Regions from separate parts of the Chryseobacterium shigense genome, predicted to be linked through region 3. Evidence: riboswitches for the same ligand, from Rfam matches in the RefSeq annotation. Region 3 holds a riboswitch; each other region holds the start of a gene.
The links. Region 3 has a riboswitch for S-adenosylmethionine ahead of HNP36_RS13670 (SusC/RagA family TonB-linked outer membrane protein). Riboswitches for the same ligand answer to the same signal wherever they lie in the genome.

Region 1 (5,240 bases), on a different contig from region 3:
TTATTACTTCCTATTGTCGCCGAAATATTCTTGCTGAAATCATAACCGACGGAAAGATCTGTCACAAAACGTTCATTCAATACAAAATGTTCTCTGCTTTCGGTAACGCCGTCAAAGTTGGCATCCAGCACATCAGCATCTGTTACTTTTCCAAAGTAGGAATTTCTGAGGGAAACAGTAAGCGCTGCAAGTCTCAGCGTATTGGCAAGGGTAGCTTTTATACGCGGCACAGCTTCCTCAAAATATACTCTGTTAGGTTCTGAAAAATAATTATTGATCTGGCTTACCAGTTTAGGCGAGGCATGAATATCCCCGATTCTTCTCGTCTGGTTAAAGTTAAGGCCCAGATTGTTTTCCAGAGAAATTCCTTCCGAAAGTCTTGAATTCTGGGAAATCGTAATGTCTAACCCCTTTGTCTGAGAATCCACTGCATTGGCAAAGAAATTCGCAGCGCTGGCCCTTGCAAGGTCGAATGCCCCCTGAAGAACCGCCTGATCAGATCCCGGTGCAAAACTTCCTTCCGGACGGTAGAATAAATCAGTAAGCACTACTCTGTCCTTGATTTTTATTAAATAAGCATCCGCTGTAAACACTAAACTTAGAGATGGAATCTTCCACGTAATTCCCGTGCTGTAGGATTGCGAAGTTTCCTGTTTTAATTTTGGTATTCCCAATGCCTGAGCCGCTTCAGAATTGTTCCTGAAAGTTCCCACTTGTGTTGTTTGTCCTTTCTGGATCAGTGTAGAGGTAGAACTGTAATAGATCTGTGCCAGAGAAGGCGCTCTGAATCCTGTGGAAACAGCTCCTCTCCAGTTAAAGTTTTTAGCCAGTTTTACATTGGTTGCCAGTTTATAATTGAAAGTAGAGCCGAAGTCTGAATAATTTTCAAAACGTACAGCTCCTTCCACTAGCCACCAATCAGTTGGCTCAATTTCAACATCTGCATAGGCCGCAACACTGTTTCTGCTTCCGGAAACCGCATTATCAGGACTGAATCCCGGAAACACCTGTGACCCTGCCGGTCTTATATTGTTAAAAAAATCAGTTGGTTTTTCATTATCAGGAGTAGAGGCTGTCACTACGCGACCATAGATATCATAGGAAACATATGAGTTTTCATTTCCTGCATTCACTTTGTAGTTTTCATAACGATACTCCCCTCCAAAAGCTACATTCAGACCGTGAAGTACATCATACTTCTTAGAGAAATCCAGATTCAGTGTATTTTGTAAAAATTCAGACCCTCCAGCATCAAAAGTTCTTGGTGAATTATCACCCAGGGATGCGTTAAATGTATTCACTACCCCAAAATTAAAGGCATTTTTCCCGAACGTATTGCTTAAATCCACATTCCAGCCGTTCCATTTTCCTTTGATTCCTCCGGCTAATGAATAATCATTCACAGTTGCTTCAATTTGCGGAAGATATCCGTTCGGGGTAACAGCATTGATATTTCTTTCTGTATTCGGCAAGCGGTAAAAACCTCCGGCATTTCCTAAACGGTAGCTATATCCTCCAAAAGAATATACTTTCCAGTCTTCATTCACCGGGATTTCAGAGTTGAAAAAAAGCTGTGCCGACTGCAATTTAGACTGCCCTGCTCTCAAGCTGAAATCTTTTCTTTCCAACCCTCTATACTTAAGCTCCTGATCCGTAAAATCCTGTTTTAATAAGCCTTGCAGTGCTATAATACTGTTCGCTCCTGCTATCTGGGTCTTGAAATCCTGTGAAAAATAATCAACCTGCAATGCATATTGCTTCACTGTATTAATGATCTGCTGTGTATTAGAAGTATTGGTAATATTCTTATATAATCCGTCTATATTCACTCCATTTTGTAGTGCCCTGTAATTAATGGCATTATAGGCGTTAAAAATATCTCCCTGACGTACGCCAGCCCTTGAATACGGGTCACGATACTGCACTGATCCCGTTACATTGACGAACCCTTTATCACCGATTTTTGCTCCGTAATTCAGATCTGCAGAAATGGTCTGTCCATCTACTCCACCGGAAAAATTATTGGCTGCCGGTGAAGCATATCCTCCTAAAAACACCTGTCCTGAAAGCCCCAGTCTTCTTTTAAGGCCTAAATTCACGACCCCGGCAATAGCATCGGAACCATACTGGGCAGAAGCTCCGTCTCGCAGCACTTCTATTTTATCTAAGGCAAAAGCAGGGATAGCATTAAGATCTGTTCCTACTGAACCTCTTCCCGGAGTCAGGGTAACATTGATCAGGGACGACTGGTATCTTCTTTTTCCGTTAAGCAAAACCAAAACCTGATCCGGACCAAGTCCCCTGAGAAGAGCAGGATCTACAAAATCGGTTCCGTCATTAACGGTATGTGAGGTAGAGGAAAATGAAGGCACTACATAGTTAAGGGCCTGGCTTATATTATTAACAGGACTTTGTCTCAAAATCTTTGAAATATTGATAATATCTACCGGAACAGGTGTTTCCGTAAGCGATCTCCCCGATCCTCTTGATCCCAGAATCACTACGTCATCAATTTTTTTGGATGATGCAGAATCCGTCTGCCCGAAGTAAAATGCTGAAATAAAAGTTGCTGATGCTATGATTATTTTTTTGTTGAAAGTATGCATGTTTTTTTCTATTTTTTTATTACTAATTGTATGATTTCAGGCAATAATTTTCCTGTAACCTTATGTTTAAGGTTACGGTCAAAAGCCGGAATGGTTGGTATTATTTTTTAAAGATGTCTAGAAACAACAACACATGCGCATATGGAAATGGCATGAAAACAGGTCAGAATAGTAAAATGACACTTCACGATCTGAGAAACTAAAATTTAAATTGGTAATGTGATTTCCCTTGTCTTTAAACATTGATTTTATTTTTTTAAAACAAAAATTTCAAGATGGGAGGAAAAATAGAGAATAAACATTTTTTCCGGGCATACCGGCTTATCTATTTCAGCACCTTGCTTGTTTTTGCAGGTTGCTATCCCATCTATGAGATTCTTGATAATTACAGGGCAAAGATATAAATATTTCGGAAATAAAAAAATAATTGCTAAAAAATTTAACTTTTCGCAAATTCTACCGTAACAATTTCCCTTTTTTTACGTCTAACAGAAATAGTAGTAAAAAAACATTATGAAAAAAACTATATTGACGCTATCCTTGCTGGGGTCATTTTTTGCCTATTCACAGGAAAAGACCAGTACCAATACGGAAAAGGAGAAACAGATTGAAGGTGTTGTCATTACCAAAACTAAAAAAGCCGTTGAACAGAAAGCAGATCGTACGATCTTTGATTTTTCCGAACAGCCACAGCTTAATAACGGTAATGTTCTGGAAGGTATAAAAAAGCTTCCGGGGCTGATCTCCACTGATATTGCCGGAATGATGTATCAGGGAAAAGTGCTGGACGTTTATTTGAACGGAAGACCTTTAAATATTACATCAAATGAATTAAATTCCTTCCTGGAAGGGATGCCTGCCAACTCGGTGGACAGAATAGAAGTGATCACACAGCCCGGCGCAGAATTCCCCGCTACTTCAGGAGGCGCCATCATGAATATCATTACGAATAAAAATGCCAATAAATATTTAACCGCAACTTATTCGGGCAATTACTCATTTACGAATTACGATAAATTCAGAAGCAGAGCCACTAATTCCTTAAATCTGAATGCAAGAAATAAATTATTCGGATGGCAGCTGAACGTAGGCCAGAACTACCGTGAAAGTATGTTAAATGGTGATCAGGATATCCTACTGCATAATAATACAGACAGAATAGCACGCGGTTACTTTGCAAAAGCAGGGGTAACCTTTGATCTTGGACAGGATAGGCTATTGCTGAACTACGATATTTATCACAACAATAATGATAATTATACCCTAAGCAACGGTATAGGAGACAGGACTCCGGATAACAGTCCATTAGGCTATTACCTGAGAGATTATGATTTTACTTCTTCAGATATTGCCCACACCAACACTATAAGACAGGAAGCAGTGGCGACCTACCAGAAACGCTTTGCGGATAAATCTCAGAAACTGGATTTCCAGTTTGGATATACAAAAGCTTATACAAAGTTCGGCCAGGATAATGTGTTCCTTGATAAAACATTCTATGGGCCATTTGAACCCCAGCCAAGAGATATTCTCGGAAATGTACTGAGCAATAATTCCGATATGAGGGTTGCTAACTTTAAAATAGATTATTCTCAACCGATCAAACTTCTGGATGGAGGAAAAGTAAGTTTGGGAGGGTTATATGAAAGACAGGATTATGATACGGAAACCAGAGGCCTTACCAATCTGGAATACCAGAGACAGACAGCTTCCACTTATCTTGAATTTCAGGCAAAGCTGAAAAAATTTGATTTTACTTTAGGAGCAAGAGCAGAAAATTATGACATTTCCGGGATTACAAGAACGATAAAGGATAATGCTGTTCTGGAAAGGGATTTAATACCTTTCAATAAGTTCAAGCTTTTTCCGAATGCCAGTGTACAGTATAGCCTGATTAATCAGGTGTATGTGGCAGCGAACTACAACAAAAAGATTACTCTGCCAAGCATTTCTGCCCTGAACCCGAACAATGTCATATTTGGAAGCCCAAACACCCAGGTAACCGGGAACCCGGATCTCCAGCCTACGATATTTGACAATTATGAATTGAAGGTTTCTGCCTTTGATTACGCTTTCATCGGATACAGTGTAAGTTCTGCGAAGGATCAGGTAGCACAGATCATCATGAAAAACGGTAAGAATCTTTACAATAAGCAGGTGAATATTTCGAATATGAAAATTCACAACTTCAATGTAGGTTTACCTATTCCGTTTATGATTTTCAGCAAACCGATGAGCGAGATCATGAAGTTTAATTTCAATCCTGATAAGATTAATTTCATGTACCTGTATGCTGGTTATCAGAAACATGACATTGATAATCTGAATAATAAAGGATTCTGGATCTTCAATATCATGACACAACTAATCTTACCGAAAGATATAAAGCTGACGGCCAATTACAGTTATCTGACACCGAAAGCCGGATATTTCTACTTTACGGCAGATAAACCGTTTAATAATAACCTGGATATTACGTTGACTAAAAAATTCATGAACAACCGTCTTACACTTTCTGTTTTCGCGAATGATATTTTCAACGGACAGGTAATGCAGGTGTATTCCAATCCGCCGGAAGGACAGCCTGTAATGATCAGAAGTAAGTATGATACGAGGAATTTCGGAATTTCCATC
Region 2 (5,240 bases), 120 kb from region 3:
CACGCGGATCGGGTTCCGTGTATCCCTTTTCCATTGCCTCTCCGATGATGGTTGAGAACTTATCATTTCTCACAGAGAAATTATTGAAGATATAGCTCAACGATCCGGAAAACACGCCTTTTATTCTCGTGATATTTTCTCCTGAAAGATGTAATAATTTTATCGTATCAATCAATGGAAGCCCTGCTCCTACATTAGTTTCATATAAATAGCGTCTGTTGTTTTTGCTCAACGTATATCTTAGTTTACGGTATTCTTCGATAGGAAGGGTATTGAATATTTTATTGGAGGAAACCAGATCAAAGCCGTTTTCGGCCAGCGCATGATAATTCTTTACAAAATCTTTGCTTGCCGTATTGTCCACTACAATAAGGTTTTCCAGTTGGTTTTCTTTTGAAAAACTGATCAGTTCTTCAACATTTGATGAGTGTTCTGCTGTTAAAACCTCATCGTTCCAGTTTTCATTAAATCCTTTTTTGTTGAATGCAATCTTTCTTGAGTTGGCCACTGCAACTACCTTAAGATCTATTTTTTTACGTCTTTTGATTTCTTCAGAGGACTGTAAAACCTGGTCTATTAAAGTCTTTCCAACGTTTCCATGTCCTATGATTGCCAGGTGAACGGTTTTAGGCTTTTTGAAAATTTCGGATTCAATGATATTTTTCGTTTTCTCGTCCTGAGAAGAGGTAACCACAATATTAACTCTCTTTTCGGCTGCAACCTGGTTCAGAAGAAGCGGAAAAACATTATTCCTTGCAAGCTCTGCAAGAACTTTATTAAAATCTTCCGCTACAAAACCGAGTACGGAAACGTTATTAATACTGTATATCTGTGAAACTTTTCCTGATTTTCTTTCTGCCTCAAACTCATCGATCAGACAGGTAACTGCTTTTTCTGCATCTGCCTCATTGACCAGAATGGATATTCCGTTTTCAATGGCCTGTTGAGAGATTACTCCAACACTGATGCGTGCCAAAGTAAGCGCTTTAAAAATTCTTCCGTCGATCCCGATTTCACCCAGGAAATCCTCTCCTTCAAACTTAATGATTGATCTGTTTTTTAAAAACTTTATTTCGTTAGCATTTCTCATTCTACAAAATATTTTTTATGATAGTATTTAATTGTTCGTATTCCATTAGGAAGGCATCATGCCCGTGAATTGACTGTATTTCATGATAGAAAACCTCTTTGTTTTTCTCTTTCAGCTGTTCAAAGCACATTCGCATTTCTGAAGCAGGGAAAAACAAATCTGTATCTACTGCGATAAGGTGAATTCGGGAACTGATTTTTTCCAGTTTTTCTTCTTCGGTATTGATATTCATGAGCAAATGATTCATCAGCTTGTAAGATTTTAAACTAAATCTTTCGTTTAATGAATTTCCATGATAAACCAACCAGTCTTCAGACTCAAGCCTCTGATTCTTCTGATCGTATCTGTTTTGAAATCTGTCATTTAAAGATTGAGGGGTCCTGTAACACAACATAGCATGGATTCTTGCTTTCTGCAGAGGCTCATCGTTTCCATTAAGCAGAAATTTCTGAACAAGACACTGTGCATGAAGCCAGTCATGAGTTTTAAGGTCACAGGCAATAGGAATAAATATCTCCGAGAGTTGCGGCTGTTTTGCAAGCATCTCCCAGGCAATTCCTCCTCCGAGGGAACCTCCGATAATGGCGTATAAATTTTTGATATGTAAAGCTTCAAGACCTTTCAGGAATATTTGTGCAATATCTGAAGAGGTGAAATCTTCGTATTCATCAATTAAAAAATCATCATATCCGTTTCCGGGAATATTGAAACACAGAACTGTATATATATTGGTATCAATTACCTGATTTTCCCCGATAAGTTTTTTCCACCAGCCTTTTTCTCCAGAAACGTTTGAGTTCCCGGTTAAAGCATGATTTACCAGTATAACGGGTGCTGAAAACAGGTCTTTCCCGAAGATCTGATAGGTCAGCGGGATATTGTATTCCTTTTGGGAACCGGTTTGATACGAAAGATTAATATAGTTTAGTTCTGTTTTCAATTCTATTATTTTAATACAATTGAAAATGCCACAGGAAATGGCTGAAAAGAACTTCAGTGAGTTATCTGTCCAATATAAATTGGTAGAACGTAGCACCTTCTCTGCTTGCACAAAGGGTTGCTAAGGTTTCATAGGGTCTAATCCCTCAACCTTTCTTGATAACATTTTCAATATTTGAATGAACGCACTGCAAAGATATGTTTTTTCTTTTAATATTTAAAAAAATTATTTTTAATATTTAAAAAAGCTTTATTGATAAGTATTTCAAGGATATATTAATAATTATTCAGATGAAAGGAATTGGAATTATTTTTCAAAAAAACTACCTTCGTACTGAAAAAGTGATGAAATATGACTGTTGAAAAAGAAAGATTACTAGATCCCAAATGGAAAAACTGGGGACCATACGTAAGTAACCGGCAATGGGGAAATGTGCGTGAAGACTACAGCCCGAACGGAAATGCCTGGCATTACGCCAACCATAATAATGCAGAAAGTTATACCTACCGATGGGGCGAAGAAGGAATCGCAGGAATTTCCGATGTGAAGCAGATTCTCTGTTTTGCCTTCTCCTTTTGGAATAAAAAAGATAAAATTGTAAAAGAACGTTTTTTTGGACTGAGCAATCCGCAGGGTAACCACGGGGAGGATATCAAAGAGATTTTTTACTATTTAGATAATACACCTACCCATAGTTATATGAAAATGGTGTATAAATACCCTATCAATGCATTTCCTTATGACGATCTTGTTACCGAAAATGGCAGACGGAGCAAAAAGGAGCCTGAATATGAACTGTTTGATACGGGAATTTTTGACAATGATGAATACTTCGATATTTTCATTGAATACTGTAAGGCTGATCACAACGATATTCTTGCAAGGGTAACTGTTCATAACAGAAGCCGTCAGGATGCCCCTATCGTTATCACTCCGGCTGCATGGTTCAGAAATAACTGGAAATGGGGATACAACACATATAAAGGTGAAATGAATGCTTCATACGATGGATGCATTGACATTAAGCATGACAGCATTTCGATTAAGAAATTCTACTCAAGGAATCTTGCTGCAAAAAGTGCTTTCTGCGAAAATGAGACCAATACTCCCAAATTATATGGAGCCCCTTATCCCGGAAATACTTATTTTAAGGACGGAATCAACGATCATATTATTTATGAAAGCAATACGGTAAATCCGGAAAAAAGAGGAACCAAAGCAGCTTTCATCATTGACGAAATAATTGAAGCCGGACAATCCAAAACGTTTGATTTCAGGCTGTGCCCGGATGAGATGGATGAGCCTTTTGATAAGTTCAACGAAATTTTCAGTGCAAGATCTGCAGAAACAGATGAATTCTATAATGAGATCCAAAGCGAAACCACAAATGAGGATGAAAGAAATGTGCAACGGCAGGCATTCGCAGGGCTTCTGTGGAATAAACAGTTCTATCATTATAATGTGGGCAAATGGCTGAAAGGCGATCCCAACCATGAAGCTCCGAGAAATTTCAATGAATATGTAAGAAATACAGAATGGAACCATCTCCACAATAAGGATATTATCTCTATGCCTGATAAATGGGAATATCCGTGGTATGCAACATGGGATCTGGCATTTCACTGTGTGCCTTTTTCCATTATTGACGGTGAATTTGCAAAAGGACAGCTTCTGCTTTTAACAAAGGAATGGTACATGCATCCGAATGGCCAGCTTCCTGCTTATGAATGGAACCTGAGCGATGTAAATCCACCGGTACATGCGTGGTCCTGCTTCCGTGTTTTCAAAATTGATGAAAAACAGAACGGCAAGCCTGATCTTTTATTCCTTGAAAAAGTCTTCCAGAAACTCCTCCTGAATTTTACATGGTGGGTAAACAGGAAGGATAAAAACGGCAAGAATATTTTTGGCGGGGGTTTCCTTGGTCTGGATAATATCGGGGCTTTTGACCGCAATATGGAACTGAAAGACGGCCAGCATCTTGAGCAGGCTGACGGAACAAGCTGGATGGCAATGTACGCTCTTAATATGATGCGAATCGCTATGGAACTTGCTCAGTATTATCAGGTATACGAAGATATGGCCATTAAATTTTTCGAACATTACCTCTATATCGCGGAAGCGATGGAAAACCTGGGTGATGGCAAAGAAGGTTTATGGAATGAGGAAGACGGCTTTTTCTATGATGTATTGCAGCTTGGTAACGGAGAAAGTGTTTCCTTGAAATTAAGAAGTATCGTAGGACTGATCCCGATGTTTGCTGTAGAAATTGTAGACCATCAGTTATTGGAAAAGATGCCCAATTTCCAGGCAAGAATGGAATGGGTATTGAAAAACAAGCCTGAACTTACAAAACTGGTTTCTCACTGGGATGAGGAAGGACAGGGCAGAAAACACCTGATGAGTATCCTTCGTAAGAACAGACTGACAAAGGTTTTAAACAGAATGCTTGATGAAAAAGAATTTTTAAGTTCTTACGGAATCCGGGCAATGTCTAAAGTGTATGAGGAAAATCCTTTCGTATTCTCCGTTCATGGTACTGAAAATGTGGTGTATTATACTCCTGCAGAAAGTGACAGCCGTATGTTCGGGGGCAACAGCAACTGGAGAGGACCTATCTGGTTCCCGATCAATTTCCTTATTGTGGAAAGCTTACAGCGTTTTCATTTTTATTATGGCAACAGTTTAAAAGTGGAATTCCCCACCGGAAGCGGCGAGAAAAAGAACCTTGATGAAGTGGCGCAGAATATCAGCAGAAGACTGTGTTCGTTATTTTTAAAGGATGAAGATGGACAAAGACCTTTTAACGGAGGCAATGCCAAATTCAATTATGATGAGCATTTTAAAGATTATATTACTTTCTTTGAATATTTCCACGGAGATAATGGTCGTGGCGTAGGAGCTTCCCATCAGACAGGATGGACGGCAACAGTTGCCAAGCTTATGAAACCGAGATTAACTGTATAAAATGAAGAGTCCGGCCTATTTGGGCCGGACTCTTCATATCAATTAAAAAAAGATTTAAACTTTCTCTCCGTTAACCAGAACTTCGTACCCGATTTCTACATTCGGTTCTAAAGTTTTTGATACGGAACAATATTTTTCAAAAGACAGTTCAGCTGCCTTTAATGCTTTTTTAGGATCAATATTTCCTTCCAAAAGAAACTTCACTTTAATGGATTTAAATGGCTTTGCATCATCTACAGGAAT
Region 3 (5,240 bases):
CGGAGTGGTAATCTGTACTTTTATCGGTTGGCCACCGGTATCTACATAAGGTTTTCTCTCTACGCTTCCTTGTGTTCTGATAATATCTGAAAGCGAGAATCCTTCCCCGAACAGTTCTTTTCTCCTTTCAGTCAGGATTTCTTTTATCACATCACTCTGAGCAAGCGAACCGCTATATATATTGGCATTTCTGGCTGTTTTCAATCCATTTAAAATGGTAACCGCATTAGTGATATTTCCATTTCTGGCTTCAGCCTCAGCTTCGATCAGGTACATTTCTGCGGCTCTCATCAATACAATATCTGCGATAAGCCCCGTCTTAAATTTAAATTTTGAATATCTCAAAAGTCCTTCCCTTCCCGGAAGACCATCCCACTGGAATAGCTGGGACCTGATATCATTCGTATCAAACAAATCTTTAAAGAAAGGATCTGCCATAAAGCTATAATAATAACTTCCCGAAGAAGACACATCAAGATAATGGAAGGCGTAGCTTGCCCCTGACTGCTCCTGAGTCTGCCCATGTCCCCAGATCCATTCTCCGTTGCTGATGTCATTGAAACCTTCTTTATATTTTTCAGCGGTCATGAGCGGATAACCTGTTCTTGCCATTTTCGCAGCGGAGGCAGCTTTATTCCATTCTCCGGTATTCAGGTAGGTTCTTGCCAAAAGTCCGTTTACGACCGCTCTGTTAATCTTATCCTTGTTATTTCTTGTATAATTGGTTAAAAGGTTATCTGCTTCCGTGAGATCATTTTTGATCAGGGTATACATTTCCTCAAGACTTGCTCTTTTCTTCGGAACAGAACTGATGGTTGAAGGCTCTGTATAAATCGGCGCAGTAAGAGCGGTTTTATCTTTCAGATAGCTGAACTGGTAAAAACTTGCCAGATTCAGATAACAGAAAGCACGTAATGCCTTAGCCTGACCTTTTACCTGGTCTTTTTTTGCCTGACTCCCTTCTGTATGGTCAATACGGGTGATTACATTATTCATGTTATTAATGGTTGAATATAGTGTTGACCAAATAAACTGCGGTCTTGAGGCCGTATTATTAATCATTTCCGTAAAAGCATACGCAGACGGGAACCCATATTTATTGGTTAGAACTGCAACATCACTTCCCATGGCATCACTGGTTCTCAGAACCGTTGAGTAACCGATATTTGCGTAGGTTGGACCGTCATCATTCAATTTTGCCCATGCTCCGTTAATTACTGTTTCCGCGCTTTCTGCCGTTTTGAAAACCTCAGCTCCGTTAGCCTGATCCGTAGGAGCCGTTTCCAGTTCGCTTTCACAGCTTGTTAGTGACCACACTGCGATCAGGGCAAGAGATATGTATTTTAATTTTTTCATTGTTTCAATTTTTGAAGGTTAAAGAGTTGCCTGAAGACCGAAAGTTATAGTTCTCATAGCCGGATACCTGTAATAGGTAGTCCCGTCCAATGCCTGTTCCGGGTCCATGCCTTTATGCTTGTAGAAGGTCAGAAGATTTTCTGCCTGAACGTAGATTCTGAATTTTTTTAGTCCTAATTTTTCAAAATAATCGGAAGGGAGTGTATAGCCCAGGCTTACGTTTTTAAGTCTTGCATACGTTCCGGAATACAAAAATCTTGAAGAAGTGGAAGTCCAGTTATTCGTTGTCGTGCTTAGCGCCGGAACATCTGTGTTCGGGTTTTCCGGAGTCCATCTGTTCAGCATTTCTGCACTCCACGCGCGTCCTCCGGCGTTTCCGTTGGACATTAATGATGTGTAATCCGTATCAAGGATCTTTCCTCCGATGCTGAAAGTCAGCAATCCTGAAAAATCAAAGTTTTTATACGCAATAGTTGTGGTAACTCCTCCCGTTACTTTAGGCAGCGCAGATCCCTGTACTGTTTTTGTAGCTTTTGCATACTCTGAAGTGGTTCCGTCTACCGTATTTCCATTGGTATCCTGGTAAATGTATCTCCATAAAGGTTTTCCGTTGGAAGGATCAACGCCTATCCATTCAGGAATAAAGAAATCATAGATGGAACCACCTACTTCAAGGCGTTTTGTTCCTGTTATTACAGATCCTTTAGGCAATTTTGTAATTTTATTGGTCAAAGTACTCAGGTTCACATCTACATTCCACTGGAAATCGTCGTTCTTGATTGGTGTTGTGAATAATGAGAATTCAAAACCGGTATTCTGTATTGTCCCGATATTGAAAGGAAAATCACTGATTCCCAGAGATGGGGCAACCGGCATATTAAACAGAAGATCCTGACTCTTTCGTTTGAAATATTCTACGTTACCTTTTACCCTGTTATTCAGAATTGCAAACTCAAGACCTACATTTAAATTAAGGTTGGTTTCCCACTTCACATCATTGGTCTGCACTTTTTCCAGAACTGTTCCCGGCTCGCCAAGGTTATTATAAAACCTGTACAATTCCTGGTAAGCATAGTAAAGAGAAGATCCGTTGGGTCTCCTTAATTTATCATTCCCCTGACCACCGTAACTTGCACGCAATGTCAGTTGATTGAAAACATTCAGGTTTTTGATAAAATCTTCATTTGAGACTTTCCATGAAGCTCCCACTGACCAGAATTTCCCCCATCTGTTATCTGCAAAGAATCTTGAAGAACCATCTGCTCTTCCGGAAACTGACAAAAAGTAAGTATTATTAAAATCATATTCTGCTCTTCCCAGGAAACTTAATAAGGAAAACTGATCTCTGTTTCCACTGAAGCTTCCCAGCAGCGCCGCAGCATCAGGCTCGTAGTAATAAGGAAGGGAAAACTGGCTTCTGGAACCGGATATCGTCTGGTAATCATATTTGTAAAATTCCTGGCCTCCCAAAACACTTAGGTGATGCTTTCCGAACTTCTTGTCAAAAGTCAGAATATTACTGGTTGTATAGGAAAGGGTTCTGCTGTTCGATTTCGTTACGGAACCTCCTGTTTCGCTTCCTTCCCCGATCAGCGGATTGGAATAGTAATGTCCGTTGTAATTTACAAGATCAACTGAAAAACTGGTTTTAAATCTCAGTTCGGGAAGAAAGATAAATTCTAAAAATCCTTTTCCTGAAAAATTGTCTTCTTTGTTTTCGTTTTTATCCAAAGGCAGTGTTGCAGCTGCATTTTGGTTCTGCAATGCACTTGTGGGTCTGTATTTCCCGAAATCATAGATCCTGTTTCCTTCTGAATCCAGCACATAACTTCCGTCAGCATTTCTTTCATAATATGGGTAGAAAGAAGGTATTACCCTGGCTGCATTGATGATATTGTCTGTTCTGGAATCTGAAGATGGCGGTGCCTGCTGAATACTGTTGGTGTAACTTAAATTGGCTCCGGCGTTCAGCCATTTTTTAACTTCAGAATTAATTTTTAGCCTGGTGGAAAACTTTTGAAATCCAGATTCTATGGCAATTCCTTTATCATCAAGGTATCCTAAGGAGAAGAAATAATTGCTTTTTTCGCTGCCTCCGCTGATGTCAAAATCTACCTGGCTTCTGGAGGCCGTCCTTTGAAGAATATCTCTCCAGTCGTCATTCCATAAAGCTTTTGCTCCCGGAAGAAGTTTTCCGTCTGTTCCTACAGGTTTGGGGAAACCGGCTCCGTAAGGGTTTATTCCCAGAGCATTCACAAGGTTGTCGCTTGCCATCTGTGCGGCCTGCTGGGAAGATATTTGCCCGGATTTGTAACCGTTTCTCAATGCTTCCCAATACAATTGGAAATACTCATCGGTACTTACCTGCTTATAATCTTTTACGGCTCTGGTAGAAAATCCCTGACTGATATTGAAATTGACCCTGGATTCTCCTTTTTTACCGGATTTTGTGGTAATGATGATGATCCCGTTAGCTCCTCTTGAACCATATAATGAACTTGCTGTGGCGTCTTTTAAAACACTTATGGATTCTATATCATTCGGACTGATGGAATTGATATTCCCATCAAAAGGAATTCCATCCACTACATACAGAGGGTCACTGGAAGCACTAATGGAACCAATTCCTCTTATTCTTACTGAAGCCGTTGCTCCAGGCTGTCCTGAAGCACTTACCGCCTGAATTCCCGGAACCTGCCCTTCGAGAGCTTTTGTAATATTGGTAACGGGCCTGTTGTTGATTTTTTCGCTGGAAATAGTGGCTACGGAACCTGTATAGCTTGTTCTTTTGGCTTTACCGTAAGCAATGACTACCACCTCATCAATTTCCTTTTCTTTGACTGTATCTTTTTTCGGCTTTATTTCCTGGGCATTTGCACTGATAATTCCTAAGAAAAATACAGCGGCAGAAGGAATCCAAGCCTTGGAATCAATTAAACTCTTACTAATCATAATCAATTTTATTTATCATATATTAAAAAACTAACCCTTTGCAGAAAAGTCAGCAAAGGGCATCGAAAAATACGATAAACCAAATGCTTATTTTTCCTTTAAAGGCTGAATGTAACACCTTGCGCAGGGGCAGGTTGTTAAGATTTCACAGGGTCAGTTCCCTCCATCTTTCTTTATAAGCCGATCGAAATATGTCTGCAAATCTAAAAACAATTAGTCTACAAAACAAGTAGACTTTAAAATTTTTTATTATACATTATCAAAAATTAACTTAATTCTCAACTAAAACACCGCCACAGCAAGGAGTTAACAGATTGCGAAATCCATAAATATGAGATTTATCATTATTAATAATTAAATGAAAAACTGAGAAGCAAAAAAAATGACATCTTCCGATGTCATTCCTTTCTTATAATAGCCTTTTAAATTTGCATATAGCAGTTCAGTTAGTTTGGGCTTTGCTCTTGAATATTTTTTTCCATTTTGCTACAGAGTTTCTGCTTAATTTAAATTCATCCGCTAATTCTGTATTATTATACCCGTTTCTCTCCTGAAATTCCAGGATTTCCAAAATCGAAGCTTCATCATACGATCTTTGTTTTTGGTTAAACTGAGCTATCTGCTGGTCTTCAACATCAAAAATCAGCTGATTTAATTTAATAACGTCTAAAACGGACAGAGTTTCTTTCTGCAAAATAAAATCACAAAGCCCGTATTTCTCAGGGCATTTTCTAAAAATAATGTCCGTGTATATTTTCTTATAATCCGGTGCTGATCTTTCCATATATTTTTTTTATTTCAATTTTGGAGACTTTATCATTTTCAAAGAATAAAAACAGGATTGTTTTCTTTCCGAATGTTCCTGTTTCCAGCGTATATGTCCAGTTATCAGAAGGATAGAAATTAAATTCTTGTCCAAGCAATTTCATAAT

Region 1: another riboswitch for S-adenosylmethionine. It lies ahead of HNP36_RS10310 (TonB-dependent receptor plug domain-containing protein); the one in region 3 lies ahead of HNP36_RS13670 (SusC/RagA family TonB-linked outer membrane protein).
Region 2: another riboswitch for S-adenosylmethionine. It lies ahead of HNP36_RS14310 (alpha/beta fold hydrolase); the one in region 3 lies ahead of HNP36_RS13670 (SusC/RagA family TonB-linked outer membrane protein).

The regions. Positions count from the first base shown of each region.
Region 1 covers NZ_JACHLC010000002.1:102,931-108,170, forward strand. The annotation lists gene HNP36_RS10310 (TonB-dependent receptor plug domain-containing protein) at 1-2,606, opposite strand, end outside; SAM-I-IV-variant riboswitch at 2,898-2,996, opposite strand; gene HNP36_RS10315 (outer membrane beta-barrel family protein) at 3,120-5,240, shown strand, end outside.
Region 2 covers NZ_JACHLC010000003.1:323,175-328,414, reverse strand. The annotation lists gene HNP36_RS14315 (ACT domain-containing protein) at 1-1,090, opposite strand, end outside; gene HNP36_RS14310 (alpha/beta fold hydrolase) at 1,092-2,030, opposite strand; SAM riboswitch class I at 2,089-2,195, opposite strand; gene HNP36_RS14305 (MGH1-like glycoside hydrolase domain-containing protein) at 2,382-4,997, shown strand; gene HNP36_RS14300 (OsmC family protein) at 5,052-5,240, opposite strand, start outside.
Region 3 covers NZ_JACHLC010000003.1:204,582-209,821, reverse strand. The annotation lists gene HNP36_RS13675 (RagB/SusD family nutrient uptake outer membrane protein) at 1-1,356, opposite strand, end outside; gene HNP36_RS13670 (SusC/RagA family TonB-linked outer membrane protein) at 1,375-4,308, opposite strand; SAM riboswitch class I at 4,393-4,490, opposite strand; gene HNP36_RS13665 (helix-turn-helix domain-containing protein) at 4,751-5,092, opposite strand; gene HNP36_RS13660 (hypothetical protein) at 5,067-5,240, opposite strand, start outside.